Regions from separate parts of the Burkholderia sp. BCC0044 genome, predicted to be linked through region 2. Evidence: riboswitches for the same ligand, from Rfam matches in the RefSeq annotation. Region 2 holds a riboswitch; each other region holds the start of a gene.
The links. A riboswitch is a leader RNA that binds a small molecule or an ion and turns the genes downstream of it on or off. The one in region 2 is predicted to bind cobalamin.

Region 1 (4,445 bases), on a different contig from region 2:
CCCGCAGATACTCGCGAACTACCCGAACCGCTTCGCCGATGGCCGCACCGCGAAAAGCACGTCGATCGGCATCAAGGATTCGACCGGGCACTACGTGGCCGCGCTGTGCCTGAATGCCGACGTCACGCTGTTCCGCGGCTTCCAGGGCATGCTCAACCAGTTCTGCCGCACGGATGGCGAGACCGTCGTCGAAACGCTCGACCCGGCCGGCGCGGACGCGATCCGGCAGCGCATCGACGCCTTCGCGACGCGCCTCGCGACGACGCCGCGCGAGCTGAAGACCGACCAGCGCCGCGAGCTGATGCAGACGCTGAAGGCCGACGGCTTCCTCGAGGTGCGCCGCGCGATGGAAATCGTGTCGCAGCATCTCGGCGTGTCGCGCGCGACCGTCTACAACGATGCGAAGTGACGCGACGCATCCGGATTTGCCGTTTTGAGTTTCCCGTTGACTGATCTTTTCGACTCTCGAGCACCCATGAATTCTCCGACTCTCCCCACGTACGACGACGTCGTCGCCGCCGCCGCCCGGCTCGAAGGCCACGCGCACCGCACGCCGGTGATGACGTCGCGCACGATCGACGACGCGCTCGGCGCGCAGGTGTTCTTCAAGTGCGAGAACCTGCAGCGCATGGGCGCCTTCAAGTTCCGCGGCGCGTTCAACGCGCTGTCGCGCTTCAACGCGGAACAGCGGCGCCACGGCGTCGTCGCGTTCTCGTCGGGCAACCATGCGCAGGCGATCGCGCTGTCGGCGCGCATCCTCGGCATTCCCGCGACGATCGTGATGCCGCAGGACGCGCCGGCCGCGAAGATGGCCGCGACGCGCGGCTACGGCGGCAACGTCGTGACCTACGACCGCTACACCGAGGATCGCGAGCAGATCGGGCGCGAGCTCGCGGAAAAGCACGGGCTCACGCTGGTGCCGCCCTACGATCACCCGGACGTGATCGCCGGCCAGGGCACCGCAGCCAAGGAACTGTTCGACGAAGTCGGCCCGCTCGACGCGGTGTTCACGCCGCTCGGCGGCGGCGGCCTGCTGTCGGGCACCGCGCTCGCCACGCGCGCGCTGTCGCCGCATGCGAAGCTGTACGGCGTCGAGCCCGAGGCCGGCAACGACGCGCAGCAATCGTTCCGGTCCGGCACGATCGTGCACATCGACACGCCGCGCACGATCGCCGACGGCGCGCAGACGCAGCACCTCGGCAACCTCACGTTCCCGATCCTGCGCCGCGACGTCGACGACATCCTGACCGCGACGGACGCGGAACTCGTCGACTGCATGCGCTTCTTCGCCACGCGCATGAAGATCGTCGTCGAGCCGACCGGCTGCCTGTCGTTCGCCGCCGTGCGGCGGATGAAGGACGCGCTGCAGGGCAAGCGCGTCGGCGTGGTGATCAGCGGCGGCAACGTCGATCTCGAGAACTTCTGCGCGCTGGTGTCGGCACCGGCCTGACCGTCGCGGCGCGCATGACGATCCGGTCATGCGCGCACCGCCCGACCTTCACGTCGCGTTAAGTTTGGCGCCCTAGACTGATTACGTCGTCCTGAAGTCAGTCGTGAAGGAGTCGCCATGAATACGCACGCGATCGTCGCCGCCGCCCTGGCGGCCGCTTCCCTGTCGGCGTTCGCTCAACCGGGCGTGACGTCATCCGGTTTTCCCGCCGCCTCGCCGCACCCTGCAGCCGGGCAAGCGATGCACCGTTCGACCGCCGCGCTGCCGCCCACCGGCTTCGTGCTCGCGAAGATCGATCAGAACAATACGCCGCCCGACCGCGGCGGCGACCCGGGCGGCCGCACGCACGGCGGCTCGCATATGTAACGACACGCGCCGGCCGGCGGCAGTCGGAACGACGGCGGCGACGGAGCGCGGGCGGCGAGGATATCGTCAATGCGCCGCCGCAACGCGGCGTCGATCGTCTCCGGTTGCGGCATCGGCCGGTAGCGCCCTCGGCGCGAAGACACACGCTCGAACCCGCCGGTTTCATCAGACATAAACGCGGTAACGCCGCAGAAAGCGAGAGAATCCGGAAATCCGCCGCCGGGCAATGACGTTTTTTCGCATCCGCGCGCGACCAGACGATTGACGTGCGCGAGCGCACGCCATTACCCTTGCGCGCTGATGGTTCCCAGGGATGGGATCAAAAGGGAACGCAGCAGGGGCAACGCCCCGAATCTGCGGCTGCCCCCGCAACTGTGAGCGGCGAATCCGTGCCACCGCATGCCACTGGGAAACCGGGAAGGCCCGCACGGACGACGACCCGCGAGCCAGGAGACCTGCCATCGACCCGAGGTCCAGCAGCCGCACCGGGCGGGGTGTCCCGATGTGCAAGCACCGCCGTTGGCGGCCGCCTGTTGCATGGACGACCCGACCTCAGGATCCGTCAGATGTCCATCGTTCCCGAATCCGCTTCCCGCTCGGAAGCATCGCACCGACACGCCGTCGGCATGCGCCCCCTGTCCGCCCTGCACTCACGATCGGCGTACGCGCCCCACGCTTTGTCCCGCCGCCTCATGAACATTCGTCACCTGCTCGCCACGTCCGCCGCCACCGCGCTGCTTTCCCCGCTCGCCCATGCGGCCGGCGACACGGCGCTCGCGCAGCCCGCCGCGCCCGCGCCGGGCGCGGACCTGCCGACGATCAGCGTGACCGACACGCGGCACCTGCCCGAATCGTTCGACCGGCGCTATGCGTCGACGCAGGTGCTCACGCGCGAGGATCTCGACCGGCTGTCGCCCGCCGACCCGAGCATCACGCAGGCGCTCGCGACGCTGCCGGGCGTGACCGTCGCGCAGAACGGCGGGCCCGGCTCGTCCGCGTCGGTCAGCATCCGCGGCTCGTCGGCGAGCCAGGTCGCCGTGTTCATCGACGGAATCCGGATCGGCTCGCCGACCACCGGCATCGCGCCGTGGGCCGACCTGCCGACCGAAGCGTTCGAGCGCGTCGAAGTGATCTCCGGCCCGGCCGCCGCGTCGTTCGGCAACAACGCGATGGGCGGCGTCGTGCAACTCTTCACGCGCCGCGCCGCCAACCAGCCGAACCAGACCACCGTGTCGTTCGGCGGCGGCTCGAACAAGACCTTCGACACGCAGTTCCGCACGTCGGGCACGGTGCCGTCGACCGGGCCGCTGGCCGCGCTCGGCGGGCTCACCTACTCGCTCGGGCTGCACGACTACAACACGGCCGGCATCGATGCGACGCGGCCGTTCTTCTACGGCCACGAAGACGGCCGCAATCCGTATCACGCGCAGGATCTCGACGCGCGGCTCGGCTATGCGCGCGACAACTGGTCGATCTCGACGTTCGCGCTGTACCACCGCTCCGATCTGTCCTACGACAACAGCGGCTACGCCAATCGCGAACTCGATCACCAGTTGACGACCGGCGTTGCGTTCCATCTCGACATCACGCCCGATACGCAGTTCGACCAGTCGTTCGGCTATGCGAACGACCGCCAGTTCATCTATGCGGACAATCCGGCCCTCGCGACCGACCAGATCAATTCGCAGCGGATCAGCACGTCGACGTCGCTGACCCATCAGGAGCACGGGTTTCACCTGTTCGGCCTGCCGCTGTCGGGCGAATCGAAGCTCGCGTACGACTTCACGCGCGAGCAGGCGTTCCTGCCGGTCGACATCCCCGGCGGCGTGCCGACGCGCAACGATTCCGCGTTCTCGCTGCACCAGTCGGCGACGCTCGGCAGCGTGACGATGTTCGTCGCGGGCCGTCACGAGATCATCGCCGGGCAAGCGGTGAACACCGGCAACGCCGCGCTGTCGTGGGCGCTCACGCCGGTCTACACGGCGCGCATGTCGTACGGCAATGCGTTCCGCCTGCCGACGTTCAACGACCTGTACTACCCCGGCTACGGCAACCCAAACCTCAGCCCCGAACGCAGCACGTCGGTCGAGGGCGCGCTCGACGCGAACACCGCGTACGGCACGTTCACCGCGGCGATCTACGACACCCGCGTCAGCAACCTGATCGCGTACAACCCGGCGACGTTCTCGCCGATGAACATCGGCCGCTCGCACATTCGCGGCATCGACCTGTCGTACAAGGGGACGATCGGCCGCTCGACGCCGGTGAGCGTCGCGGTCGGCATCCTGAATCCGCAGGACGAGACCAACCAGACCTGGCTGAGCCGCCGGCCGCGCCAGACGGTCAGCCTGAACGTCGACCACACGTGGGACGAACTGAAGCTGCACGCGCTGAGCACGGGCGCGTCGCTGCTGTACGGCGGCTCGACGTTCGACGATCCGGCCAACCGGCAGTATCTGGCGTCGTACCTGACGGTGAGCCTGCGCGCGTCGTACCGGATCAATTCGCACCTGACGGTGTCGGCGTCGCTGTCGAACCTGTTTGACCGGCAGTACATGACCGCGTACGGCTACAACACGCTCGGGCGCACCGCATTCGGCAAGGTCAGCTATACGTTCTGACGGCTCGA
Region 2 (4,445 bases):
TCGGCGAGCGCGGTTTGCGCGAGCACGTCGGCCGCGCGGTCGAGCCGCGCATCGAGATCGTCGATATCGGCCGGCTGATGCAGCCCGAGATGCCGTTCCGGCAGCGCGATGCCCGCATCGGCCGGCACGTACCCGAGCCAGCGCAGGTCGTCGGGCAACGCCTGTTGCAGCAATTCCGCGTGCCGTACCGACCCGACGCGGTTCGCCAGCACGCCGTGAAACGGCACCTCGGGCCGAAACCGTGCGAGCCCGAATGCGATCGCCGCGAACGTCTGCGCCATCGACTTCGCCGAAATCACCGCGACGACCGGCACGCCGAATGCGATCGCGAGATCGGCGCTGCTCGGCGTGCCGTCGAACAGCCCCATCACGCCTTCGATCAGGATCAGGTCCGCGTCGCGCGCGGCGTCGGCGAGCAGCGCCCGGCAACCGGTCTCGCCGACCATCCCTAGGTCGAGCGCATGCACCGGCGCGCCGCTCGCGCGTTCGAGCAGCATCGGATCGAGAAAATCCGGCCCGGTCTTGAACACGCGCACGCGGCGGCCGAGCCGGCGGTGCAGCCGCGCGAGGCCGGCCGTCACCGACGTCTTGCCCTGGCCCGACGCGGGCGCGCTGACGAACAGCGCGGGGCAGGCCGGCATGCTCAGAACTCCACGCCGCGCTGCGCCTTCACGCCTTGCTCCTTGTACGGATGCTTGACGAGCCGCATTTCGGTGACGAGATCGGCCGCATCGATCAGCGCATCGGGCGCATGCCGCCCGGTGACGACCACGTGCACCGACTCCGGGCGAGCCGTGAGCGTCGCGAGCACGTCGTCGAGCGGCAGGTATTCGTACTTCAGCACGGTGTTCAGCTCGTCGAGGATCACCATCCGGTAGTCGCCGCTTTCGATCATCCGGCGCGCCTCGTCCCAGCCCTTGCGCGCGGTCGCGATATCGGCGTCGCGGTTCTGGGTGTTCCACGTATAACCGTCGCCCATCGTCACGAAATCGCATTCCGCGACCGCGCCGAGGAAGTCTCGCTCGGACGTATGCAGCGCGCCCTTGATGAACTGCACGACGCCGAGCCGCATGCCGTGGCCGAGCACGCGCACGGCCATCCCGAACGCGGCCGTGCTCTTGCCCTTGCCGTTGCCGGTGTGGACGATCAGCAGGCCTTTCTCCTGAGTGGCGGCGGCCTGTTTCTTCTCGTGGCCGGCGCGGCGGCGTTCGGCCATCCGCTGATGGGATTCGGAATCGGTCTTCATCGGGAATCGTCCTGTCGAAAGCGAAACAATGGGTTCAGAGCGGGCCGGCGAGCGCGACCGTCACGCCGTCCCGGATGGATTTGGGGCCGAGCAGCCGGCCGTGCGGCGCGGCGAGCTGCGCGCACGGCTCGGCCACGCCCGCGATGCCGAAACGGGCCAGCGCGGCGTCCGACGGGCCGCTCGCGGCCAGTTCCGGACGGCTCGCGAGTTGCACCGCGTCGAACGCGACGAGCGGCCAGCCGCGGCGCGCGCACAGCGTGCGCAACGCACGGGCGCGCGCCTTGTCGGCGAGCGTCGCGACGAGCGCCGGTTCGGCGCTCGGGTAGCGCGCGAGCGCGGCGCGGATCGCGGCATCGAGTTGCGCGGCCGTGACGCCTGCGCGGAAACCGACGCCGAGCGCGACGCGCATCATGCGCGGCCGCCGAGCGCCGCACGCACCGCCGGATCGTCGGCGAGTGCGGCGACGCGGCCGATCACGACGATTGCCGGCGAACCGATACCGGTCTCGGCGACGCGCTCGACGAGCGTATCGAGCGTCGCGGTTACGTGATGCTGTTCGGGGCGCGTGGCGTTCTCGATCGCCGCGCACGGCGTGTCGCCGGGCAGCCCGCCGTCGCGCAGCGCCGCGGCAATCGCGTCGAGCCGGCGGATGCCCATGTAGATGACGATCGTCATGCGCGTCGCCGCGAGCGCGCGCCAGTCGGGCTCGTCGGCCCCCGCGCCGTGGCCCGTGACGAAGACCACACCCTGCGCGTCGCCGCGGTGCGTGACCGGAATGCCGAGCGCGGCCGGCGCGGCGATACCCGCGGTGATGCCGTTGACGACTTCCACCGGAAAACCCGCCGCGCCGAGCGCGATCAGCTCCTCGCCGCCGCGGCCGAACACGAACGGATCGCCGCCCTTGAGCCGCGCGACGCTGCGGCCCGCGCGCAGGTGTGCGAGCATCGCGGCGACGATCGCCGCCTGCGGCGTCGACGCATGGCCGCCACGCTTGCCGACGTGCTCGACCATCGCATCGGCGCGCGCATGGCGCAGCACGTCGGGGTTCACGAGATCGTCGACGAGCAGCACGTCGGCCGCGCCGATCGCGCGCACGGCTTTCAGCGTGAGCAGATCGGCATCCCCCGGGCCGGCGCCGACGAGCCAGGCGCGGCTCATCGCGCGCGGCACGGTGCGCACCGTGTCGAAACAGTGGAACAGGGAAGGCGGGCGGCACATCGGCGGCCGGCGGGCAGGCAGTGCATGACGAATCGGGCGAAACCCGCGCGAACGCGGGGGGAATGCGCACCCCATCCGTCCCCCGCGGATCGGGCGTTCGGCGAGCATCGAGCTCGCCCCTTGCGTCGGCCGGTATCCGGGCTGGCCGCTTGCCAGGCCGCAGCCTTCCCGCCCGGTCGAAGGGCAGTGGCATCGCGGGCGGCCTGGGCGCGTGCGCGGGAAAGCGCGTTGCGCGGGCGGCGTACCGTTGCGGGGACAGCACAGGCCGGGCGGATATCCGCCTCCTGTTTCCCGTTTAACTGCAAGCGCGGAATGCGCATGCGAGCACCGAACGCGGCGCATACGATAGCACAGGGCTTGCGGCGCGCAAGCCCCGGCGGGCCGGCTGCGCGGGGCGTCGGCGCGGCCCGCGCGGTCAGAACTTGTACGCCGCCGTCAGCGTGAACGTGCGTGGCGAACCGGGCATGATCTGCGCGAGGCTCGTCGCATTCGCGTAGTAGTCGCGATCGGTGAGGTTGACGGCCGCCAGCGTCACCTCGAAGTCGCGCGTGCGATAGCCGGCCTTGCCGTCCCAGCGAACATACGCGGGCAGTTCGAGCAGGTTGTCGCGATCGGCGTAACGCGCGCCTTCGTACACGAGCCCGAGTTCGACGAAAAATCCGCGCAGCGGCGCATGGCTGACGAACAGGCTGCCGTTCGCCCCGGACACGCCCGCCGAGCGCTTGCCCGCGTACTTCGGCTCGGCGTCGACCACCCGCGCGTGTTGCCAGCCGATGCCGCCGCGGACGAACCAGTCGCCCGCGAGCCGGCCGGCGACGCCCAGTTCCAGGCCGCGATTGCGTTCGAGGCCGGTGAGGTCGAAAAAACCCGGCCGAACCGGGTCGGCGACGCGGCGGTTGTACAGGTCGAGCTGAAACAGCGCGAGCGTCGTGCTCAGCGCGCCGCCGCGCCAGTCGCTTTTCACGCCGATCTCGTATTGGCGGTTGTATTGCGGGCCGAGATCGTTGGCGTTGCCGCGCGCGTCGGGCGTGATGCCGATCAGGTCGCCGCCGACCGGCGCGAAGCTCTTGCTGTACGACGCATACACGCTGTGCGCGCCGACCGGCGACCACACGACGCCGAGCCGCGGGCTCCATGCCGTCGTCGTGCGCCGCGAATGCAGACCGTTCAGCGCGTTGGTCGAATCGACGTCGAAGCGTTCCCCGCGCAGGCCGCCGAGCAGCTTCCACGCTCGGCCGAGGTCGATGCGGTCCTGCGCGAAGATTGCGTAGTCGCTGACACGGTGGCGGTTCATCGCATACGGGCGCGGCGCCGAGCCGGCCAGTGCGAAACGATCCGGTCCGCTGATCGGGACCGGCGCCGCGTCGGCCTGCCACAGCGTCGGGCTGCGTTTCTGCCAGCCGTATTCGATGCCGAACAGCAGATGATGCAGCGCCGGACCGGTCGCGACCTTGCCGCCCAGTTCGACGCCGGTCTGCACGTTGAGATGCGTCATGTCCTGCAGGTAGCGCGCCCGCTGCACGCGCCGGTAATCGCGCGGCTTCGTGACGTAGCTTTGCGTGACGTAGGTATTGTCGAAGGTGCTGCGCAGATCCAGCACGCCCAGCGTATGACGCAGTTCCCAGCCGCCATCGAACGCGTGCGTGAAGACCGAGCGCCAGTTCATGTTCGCGTCGCGGATGGTATCGCGGCCCGCCGCGCCGAAGAAGGTCGCGCGCCGCGCGGACGGCAGCGAGTACGCGACCGGCTTGCCGGCCGCGTCGAGCGCGGCGACGGGCGCCGGCATGCCGCGATCGGGCACGCGTCGGTACGTGTCGTATTCGAACTGCAGCAGCCAGCTGCGCTGCGCGTCCCGCCATTTGATCGACGGCGCGACATACTGGCGCGTGCCGTCGACGTGGTCGCGGAAGCTGCCTGCGTGTTCGCGTCCGGCATTGAGCCGCACGCTCCATGCGTTCGACAGCGTCCGGTTGAGATCGAC
Region 3 (4,445 bases), on a different contig from region 2:
AGCACGCCGCATGCTCTTCCGCCGACTGCGCCGAACGGCCGCGCGCGACGCGGAAATAGTTGTCGAGCGCATCGCCGTGGAAATCCTGCACGCGCTTCGGCAGGTTGCCGAGCGTGAAGCTCATGTCGAGCACCTGGTCGTAGAACGCGAAGTCGCCGATCGGCGCGAGATCGAGATCGCGCTGGTCGTGCCAGTGGCGCCGGCGCAGCTCGGCGCCGAGCGCCTTCAGTTCGTCGCGCGACGATTCACCCTTCCAGTAGCGTTCGAGACCGAACTTGAGTTCGCGCTTCGCGCCGATGCGCGGAAAACCGAGGTTGTGTGTCGTGACCATGAAGCTGCCGTCCAGAAGAAAGAGTAGATCCGGCAGCCATCATAGGGATTTCAAACCATGAAATAAAATGGCATTATTTCATTCATCCATTAACATTTTTCATGCATCCGTGGGATGCGCGCGATCCATGCTGGAACGATTCCATCTCGTCGTCATTCGTGAAGTCGAGCGCCAGGGCTCGCTGACCGCGGCGGCCAACGCGCTGCACCTCACGCAATCGGCGCTCAGCCACACCGTCAGGAAAATCGAGCAGCAGCTCGGCACGCCGATCTGGGATCGGGAAGGCCGCGGCCTGCGGCTCACGCAGGGCGGCCAGTATCTGCTGAAGCTGGCGAACCGGCTGCTGCCGCAGTTCGAGCTCGCCGAGGAGCGGATGAAGCAGTACGCGAAGGGCGAGCGCGGCACGCTGCGCATCGGGATGGAGTGCCACCCGTGCTACCAGTGGCTGCTGAAGGTCGTGTCGCCGTACCTGTCGCGCTGGCCCGACGTCGACGTGGACGTGAAGCAGCGCTTCCAGTTCGGCGGCATCGGCGCGCTGTTCGGCTACGACATCGACGTGCTCGTGACGCCCGATCCGCTGAACAAGCCGGGGCTGCGCTTCGATCCCGTGTTCGACTACGAACAGGTGCTGGTGGTCGCGGATTCGCACCGGTTCGCGAATGCCGACTACGTGACGCCCGAGCAACTGACCGACGAGATCCTGATCACGTACCCGGTCGAAACCGACCGGCTCGACATCTACAACCAGTTCCTGACGCCGGCCGGCATCGTGCCGAGGCGGCACAAGTCGATCGAGACGACCGACATCATGTTGCAGATGGTCGCGAGCGGGCGCGGCGTGGCCGCGCTGCCGCGGTGGCTCGCCGACGAGTACGCGGACCGGATGCCGGTCGTGCCGGTCAAGCTGGGCAAGAACGGCATCGCGAAGCAGATCTTCCTCGGCATCCGCGAAGCGGACGCATCGATCGACTATCTGGCCGCGTTCGTCGCGCTGGCGCGCGAATCGACGTGGAGCGCGCCACGCATGCTGCGCTAGGCGCGCCCGGTTGCGATCGCGTCAGGTGGCGCGCATGCCGGCGCGCTCGCCGCGCTCGACCCACGCGCCGAACAGCAGGCCGATCGTCGTCCACATGATCACCTGCATGCCGATGGCCGCCACGCGGAACTTCCACAGCAAGGCCGCCGGGAAATCGGCCGGCAGCTCGCTGACCGAAGGCAACCCGATCTGCACGGCCGCGATGATCGCGACGAACACCAGCCCGGCGACGATCGACGCGTTCCACTGGCCGAGCTTCGCCAGCAGATGGCGGCGCACGCCGACCGAGAACACCATCGTCGCGACCGAGATCGCGATCATCAGGAAGAACAGGCCGGTGCGATAGCCGATCGTGTCGGGGTCGCCGACCGACGGCGGATTGGCCGGGTACTTGAGATTCGGCACGATCACGAGCGCGACGAACGCGGCCAGCGCGAGCCACGCGGCCAGCGGCCGTGCCGGCAGGCGGCTGCCGCGTCCGTACGCATACGCGAAGACCAGCGAGAACAGCCCGCCGAATGCCGCGCCGTAGGTCACGACGCCCGTCAGCAGCCCGAGGCCGGCCTGCGTCTGGCGGCTGACCAGCTCGGGCTCCGGCGCCTCGCCTTGGGCGGCGGCGTTTTTTTCTTCGAAGGAGATTGCCTGATCGACTTGCGGTTCGCCGACGATCCTGGCGAAACCGAACGTGAGGAGGCCCGCGGCGATGCCTGCGAGCATCCCGCGCATGAGCAGCTTTCCGACCATCGCAGGCTCCGCGTCAGTGGCAGGGAAAGCCGAGCAGATGGCGGCCGTCGTGCACGAATTCGTGTACATACATGCCCGGCACGAGCGACGTCGCGCCCTGTTCCGCACCGACGAAATACAGCGCGAGCAGCAGGATCAGGCCGACGAACACGGCCCACGGCAACAGCTCACGGACGGGGATGGGTGCCGGCACGACCGCCGGCTTCAGCACTGCTTCGCTCATGGATGCACCTCAGGGGAATCGCGCCCCGACAAATGATGGATGGGTACGAAGGCAGGTCTGGCTTCCGGGATCATCGATTCCCCGGTTACAGTGGCGCGACCGCGCCGGAATTGCACCGGCTTCCGCGCTTCGTATCGGGCGAATTGTACGCGCGAACGTTCGCGTATTGAAGCGATGACACGTGGGCGAGCGCGCCCCGTTCCGGATCATCCGACAACCGACATGACCCTGCCTGCCTCGCTCTGCCTGATCGCCCACGCATCGACCCGCGCCATGCGCACCGGCACGTTTCCAGACGACGATCCGCTCGACGCGCCCGGGCTCGCCGAAGCCGCTGCGCTGCGCGGCCGGTGGACGGGCGTTGCGGGCGCGCTCGTGCTGTGCAGCCCGGCATGCTGCGCGAGGCAGACGGCCGACGCGCTCGGGCTGCACGCCGAGATCGACGACGCGCTGCGCGACATCGACTACGGCCACTGGCGCGGCAAGCGGCTGCACGATCTCGCACGCGACCTGCCTGACGAACTTGCGGCGTGGATCGGCACACCATCCGCGTCGCCGCATCGCGGCGAATCGTTCGACGCCGCCGCGCATCGGGTCGGCACATGGTTGGACGGATTGCCGCGTGATCGCGACGTCGTCGCGATCACGCATGCGCCGATCGTCCGCGCGGCCATCGCGCATGTGCGGCGGATGAGTCCCGAAGCGGCCACGCGTCTCGACGTCGCGCCGCTGTCGGGCACGACGTTCGTCGCGTCGCCGGCCGGCTGGACGTTGGCCGCGACGGACATCGTGCTCGGCGCCGGCACCTAAACCGCTTGGCATGTTTACTATGTGAGCCGACGATGCGCGCCCAACGCTTCGCAGGCAGCCGCTCGCCTTACATCCCGTAAGACACACCGTTCGTCCTCCCGACTGTCATCAAACTGACTGCTAGCCACAGCTAGGATCGGACGAGGTTCCCTCACGAGATGCCGTCATGAATCAACCCGCTTCGTCCGCCCCGAACAATCCGGCCTCCATCGCGCGCACCAAGCAGATCGGCTATGCCGCGTTCCTGCTGGTGCTCGTGCTCGGCGCCGTCTATATCGCCACGCACCTGGTCGCCGATCTGGCGCCGGTTCGCGAAGGGACACTGTTCCCGTACCTGCTGCTCGGCGCCGCACTGCTGATCGCGCTCGGCTTCGAATTCGTCAACGGCTTCCACGACACCGCGAATGCGGTCGCGACCGTGATCTACACGCACTCGCTGACGCCGAACGTCGCGGTGATCTGGTCGGGCATGTGGAACTTCCTCGGCGTGATGGTCTCGAGCGGTGCCGTCGCGTTCGGCATCCTGCAGTTGCTGCCGGTCGAGTTGATCCTGCAGGTCGGCAGCGGCTCGGGCTTCGCGATGGTGTTCGCGCTGCTGATCGCCGCGATCGTCTGGAACCTCGCGACCTGGTATTTCGGGTTGCCGTCGTCGAGCTCGCATACGCTGATCGGGTCGATCATCGGCGTCGGGCTGATGAACCAGCTGATGCACGGGCCGTCCGGCACGAGCGGCGTCGACTGGGGCCAGGCGCTCGGCGTCGGCAAGTCGCTGCTGCTCTCGCCGATCGTCGGCTTCCTGTGTGCGTCGCTGCTGCTGCTCGTGCTGAAGGCCGTCGTGCGGATTCCGGAGCTGTACAAGGAGCCGCCGAAGGATCAGCCGCCGCCGTTCTGGATTCGCTGCCTGCTGATCCTCACCTGCACCGGCGTGTCGTTCGCGCACGGGTCGAACGACGGGCAGAAAGGGATGGGCCTCATCATGCTGATCCTGATCGGCACGGTGCCCACCGCCTATGCACTGAACAAGGCCGTCACGCCCGCGGAATCGCAGACCTTCGTGGCGGTCGCGAACCAGGCGGCGGCGACGTTCGGGAAGTACACGAACGGCGTCGCGCCGTCCGCGAACCCGCGCGCCGACGTCGAACACTACGTGCAGCATCGTGAACTGACGCCCGCCGTGCTGCCGGCCGTCGCGCAATTGTCCACGTCGCTCGCGACCGCCGTCGGCGCGTCGGGCTCGATGGCGGCCGTGCCGCAGCGCGACGTCGACAACGTGCGCAACACGATGTATCTGGTGTCCGAAG
Region 4 (4,445 bases), on a different contig from region 2:
ATCAGCGGCGCATCCTGGCACAGCGTCGCGGCCAGCGCGACCCGTTGCCGCTCGCCGCCCGACAGCGACATCACGTCGCGCGACGCGAGCGGGCTCAGGTCGAACGTCGCGAGCGCATCGCGCGCGGCCGCACGGTCGCCGTCGCGCTCCCAGCCCCAGCCACCGAGATACGGAAAGCGGTTGAGCAGCACCGTGTCGAACACGGTCGCGCTGAACGCATCGTGCAATTGCTGCGGCATCAGTGCGCGGCGCTGCGCGAGTCGTTCGGGGCGCCACGCGGCAAGCGGCCGGCCGTCGATCTCGACGTGTCCGCCGGCGGGCGGCTGCAATCCGGCGAGCGTGGCGAGCAGCGTCGTCTTGCCCGCGCCGTTCGGCCCGGCGACGCACCAGATCTCGCCGGGGCGGAACGCCTGCGTGAAGCAGTCGAGCAGCGTGCGCGCGCCGGCTTTCAGCGTCAGGTCGACGGCCGTGTAGTACATGTCGCCGGCAGCGGCGTTCAGTGCGGGGCCCGTCATCGCATCGGTCTCCTCAGCAACATCCACAGGAACACCGGCACGCCGATCAACGCGGTCATCACGCCGACCGGCAATTGCGCGGGCGCGATCGCGGTGCGCGCGAGGAGGTCGGCCGCCATCACGCCGCCGCCGCCCGCGAGCATCGCGGCCGGCAGCAGCATCCGCTGGTCGTTGCCGAACGCGAGCCGCAATGCATGCGGCACGACGAGCCCGACGAAGCCGATCGTGCCGGCCGTCGTCACCGCGGCCGCGGCGGCCAGCGACGCGACGAGATAGATCCGCACGCGCAGCCGCGCGACCGGCACGCCGAGCGCGAGCGCGGTCGCATCGCCGCGCAGCAGCACGTTCAGTTGCGGCGCGGCCGGCAGCGCGACGCCTGCGCTCAGCAGCAGCGCGCCCCACGCGAACCACGGCGCCGTCGCGCCACTCAGGTCGCCCGTCAGCCAGAAGATGATGCCGCGCAGCCGCGCGTCGGGCGCGAGCGACAGCAACAGCGTGACGAGCGCGCCCCACCCCGCCGCGATCACGACGCCCGTGAGCAGCAGCCGCGGCGACGCGTCGCGCGATTCGCCGCGCCACAGCTCGCGCCTCGCGAGCCCCAGCACGAGCGCGACCGATACGAGCGAACCGGCGAACGCGGATGCGTCGACGAGCCACCATGCGCCCCCTGCGATCATCGCGACGAGCGCGAAGCCGGCCGCGCCGCCGGACACGCCCAGCACGTACGGCTCCGCGAGCGGATTGCGCAGCAGCACCTGCAACAACGCGCCCGCCAGCGCGAGCAGCGCGCCGCACGCGAAGCCCGCGAGCGCGCGCGGCAGGCGCAGCGTGCGCACGATATCGGCGAACAGGGTATCGCCGCCGTGCGGCACGAGCGACGCGAGCGCTTGCCATGGCGACATCGGCACGCTGCCGATCGACAGCGACGCGACGAACAGCAGCGCGACCACGGCGGCCAGCGCGGCCCAGATGACGGCGGCGCGCGCGGCGCTCATGCCGCGCACGGCCGCGCGCACGACGCGCGGCGCATCCGCTTGCGGCAGCCGGCCGGGCGCGACAGGGGCGCGTGGCGGACGATTGGGGTCGGCATCGAAGGACGTTCCGTGAAACATTGCGCGCCCCGCTTCCCCGCAGGCCGCGCGTCATGGAGCCCGTGCGGGCTCCCCGTCTCGGCCGGTATCCGGGCTGGCGGCGGACCGGCTCGCCTTCCCGCGCGATGACGCGCAGTGGCCCGCGCCCGCGAGCGACCTGCACGCGAAACGCGCCCGAGCCGGCCTGCGTCACGCGACGCGGCCGCTTACCGTTGCGGGGGCAGCGCAGGTTGGCGCGCTCGTGGAGCCCACACCCTGCTTCCCGTTTAACCGCGCGTCCTGCGCGCGAGCACCGAGGCGGCGCCAGTTTAGGAGCCGGTCGCGCGAGCGTCAAGGAAGCATCCGGACCCGCGCGGGACGCGCCGATTCGCGGCAAGAAGCAGGGGTGTTACGACTGGAAACGTTACAGATGTCGGATTGCGCGGTATTCCGCGCTAAAATGCTGGGTCTTTAGAGGACGCAGCAAATGCTCAACGAACTCGAAACCCTGTCTCAAAATATTGGCCGTCTGATTTCGCTGAACAAGCGCTATCACTCGGAACGGCTCGCGCTCGAGGAGCAGGTCGCGCAATTGCGCGCGGAAGCGGACACGGTCCGCGCGGAACTCGCGCAGCTGCGCGACGAACGCAATGCGCTCGCGGCCGAGCGCGACACGCTGTCGGCGAAGATCGACGACGCCCAGGTGAAACTGAACGCGATTCTCGAAAAGCTGCCGCGCTCGAAGGGCGCGGAGCAAGCCGACAACCAGCTCGACCTGCTCGATGCGCAGGCGCGCACGGATGGCGATGACGCGGCCAGCCACGGAGAACATGCATGAGCACCAAGCAGATCGAAGTCTCGATTCTCGGTCAGGCCTATCGGCTCGCCTGTTCGGCCGAGACCGAAGCGGCGCTGCTCGAAGCGGTCGCGCGCGTCGACGCCGAAATGTCGAAAATCCGCTCGAACAGCTCGGTGCGCGGCACCGATCGCATCGCGGTGATGGCGGCGCTGTCGCTTGCATCGGAATTGCTGCGACTGCAAACGAGCGTGCGGCACGGTGAAGCATTTCCGGCGGAGGAAATCCGTCGTACAATGCATCAGATGAACGAACAGCTCGGCGCGGTGCTCGCACAGCACGAGACGCAGTAACGGTTGAAACGATGCGTCGATTCCGCTTGATCTCGACGGTCAACGGTGGTCAAATTGGCGCATCGAAACACAGTTCAGTCAGCTTCCCTGCCTGGTTCGCCAAGGTCATATATTCCTTGAACCAATGCCATGTGCACGGTTGCGGAAATTTGTAGCACGGGCGCGCGCGTCACTCTGTCTGATGTACCCGAAGTGCTGCTAACTGCGACCAATTCTGAACCTCAGGTTCAGGATGCCGGCCTAGCGGCCAAGGCGGGGGCCTATCCAACGGCATCGGGTAACGCCCGATGCCGTTTCCTTTTGTAGCGGCCTTTTTCTGCGTCGATCACGACCATGCAATACTGGCTGATGAAGTCCGAACCGGACGAAGCAAGCATCGACGATCTCGCCAACGCACCGCAGCGCTCGCTGCCGTGGACCGGCGTGCGCAACTATCAGGCGCGCAATTTCATGCGCGACACGATGAAGATCGGCGACGGCGTACTGTTCTATCACTCGAGTTGCCCCGAGCCGGGCATCGCGGGGCTCGCCGAAGTATCGTCCACGCCCTACCCCGATCCCACGCAGTTCGATCCGAAAAGCCCCTATTACGACCCGAAATCGACGCAGGAAGCGCCACGCTGGCTGCTCGTCGACGTGCGCTTCGTGAAGAAGTCGCCGCTCGTGCCGCTCGCCGCGCTGCGCGAGCACGACGAGCTCGCCGACATGCGCGTGCTCGCCCGCGGCAACCGGTTGTCGATCACGCCCGTCACGCGGGCCGAATGGCGATTCATCACCGAAAAGTTGATGAAGTAGGCGCGCGCCAAAGGTCAAATCTGGTCAGTACGCGCCGCCGCAACGGAACTCGCGACACGTTCGCGCGGCCTAAGCAACCGCTGTCGGCCGATCGGGCCGGCCGTCGTTTTTTTCGTCGCGCGGTACGCCCGCGTCGCGCACGCGTGATCCGCGTGCGCGCCCTCGCACAAGGAGTCCAACAATGACCAAGAAATCCGCACTCGCGCTGTCGCTCGCCCTCGCCGCCGCCGTTCCCGTCGCGCTGACGCTCGCGTCGCCCGCCGCGCACGCCCAGACGGCGAACCCGCACTTTCCGGAGCCGGCGGGCGTGCTGTCGCTGTCGTCGCAGGCCAGTGCCGACGTGCCGCAGGACATCATCCACATCACGCTGTTCTACGAGCAGCAGGCCAAGGATCCGGGCAGCCTCACCGCGCAGTTGAACCAGCGCGCGGACGCGGCCCTGTCGCAGGCGAAGGGCGTATCGGGCGTCACCGCGCACACGGGCGCGTTCTCCGTGTATCCGAGCACCGATCGCGACGGCAAGATCTCCGCATGGCGCGGCCGCACCGAGGTCGCGCTCGAATCGCGCGATTTCGCCGCGGCGTCGAAGCTGGCAGGCCAGTTGTCGAACCTGATGCAGGTCGCGAACGTCGAGTTCTCGCTGTCGCCGGAAGCGCAGCGCACGGCCGAGCAGAAGCTCACGACCGAGGCGATCAAGTCGTTCCGCGCCCGCGCGGACGAAGCCGCGAAGGCCTTCGGCTACAGCAGCTACACGATCCGCGATGTGAACGTCGGCAGCGGCCGCAACGTGCAGCCGTATCCGCGCATGATGGCGATGGCCGCGGCGCCGATGGACAGCGCGAAGATGAGCGCGCCGATCGCGGTCGAAGGCGGCAAGGCCACCGTGTCGGTCACCGTCAACGGCTCGGTGCAGATG

Region 1: it holds a riboswitch for cobalamin, as region 2 does, so the genes downstream of both, HWX14_RS12320 (TonB-dependent receptor) here and cobA (uroporphyrinogen-III C-methyltransferase) in region 2, are expected to answer to the same signal.
Region 3: it holds a riboswitch for cobalamin, as region 2 does, so the genes downstream of both, HWX14_RS35655 (CbtB-domain containing protein) here and cobA (uroporphyrinogen-III C-methyltransferase) in region 2, are expected to answer to the same signal.
Region 4: it holds a riboswitch for cobalamin, as region 2 does, so the genes downstream of both, HWX14_RS31390 (iron ABC transporter permease) here and cobA (uroporphyrinogen-III C-methyltransferase) in region 2, are expected to answer to the same signal.

The regions. Positions count from the first base shown of each region.
Region 1 covers NZ_CADFDO010000002.1:831,190-835,634, reverse strand. The annotation lists gene HWX14_RS12335 (helix-turn-helix transcriptional regulator) at 1-409, shown strand, start outside; gene HWX14_RS12330 (threo-3-hydroxy-L-aspartate ammonia-lyase) at 476-1,450, shown strand; gene HWX14_RS12325 (hypothetical protein) at 1,568-1,816, shown strand; cobalamin riboswitch at 2,101-2,294, shown strand; gene HWX14_RS12320 (TonB-dependent receptor) at 2,509-4,437, shown strand.
Region 2 covers NZ_CADFDO010000001.1:643,589-648,033, reverse strand. The annotation lists gene HWX14_RS02945 (cobyrinate a,c-diamide synthase) at 1-641, opposite strand, end outside; gene cobO (cob(I)yrinic acid a,c-diamide adenosyltransferase) at 644-1,246, opposite strand; gene HWX14_RS02935 (cobalamin biosynthesis protein) at 1,281-1,658, opposite strand; gene cobA (uroporphyrinogen-III C-methyltransferase) at 1,655-2,464, opposite strand; cobalamin riboswitch at 2,574-2,811, opposite strand; gene HWX14_RS02925 (TonB-dependent siderophore receptor) at 2,880-4,445, opposite strand, start outside.
Region 3 covers NZ_CADFDO010000010.1:150,117-154,561, forward strand. The annotation lists gene metE (5-methyltetrahydropteroyltriglutamate--homocysteine S-methyltransferase) at 1-331, opposite strand, end outside; gene HWX14_RS35645 (LysR family transcriptional regulator) at 459-1,367, shown strand; gene HWX14_RS35650 (CbtA family protein) at 1,389-2,111, opposite strand; gene HWX14_RS35655 (CbtB-domain containing protein) at 2,125-2,334, opposite strand; cobalamin riboswitch at 2,367-2,510, opposite strand; gene HWX14_RS35660 (histidine phosphatase family protein) at 2,557-3,144, shown strand; gene HWX14_RS35665 (inorganic phosphate transporter) at 3,311-4,445, shown strand, end outside.
Region 4 covers NZ_CADFDO010000006.1:245,314-249,758, forward strand. The annotation lists gene HWX14_RS31385 (ABC transporter ATP-binding protein) at 1-515, opposite strand, end outside; gene HWX14_RS31390 (iron ABC transporter permease) at 512-1,627, opposite strand; cobalamin riboswitch at 1,669-1,918, opposite strand; gene HWX14_RS31395 (hypothetical protein) at 2,073-2,423, shown strand; gene HWX14_RS31400 (cell division protein ZapA) at 2,420-2,734, shown strand; RNA gene ssrS (6S RNA) at 2,816-2,997, shown strand; gene HWX14_RS31410 (EVE domain-containing protein) at 3,068-3,529, shown strand; gene HWX14_RS31415 (SIMPL domain-containing protein) at 3,711-4,445, shown strand, end outside.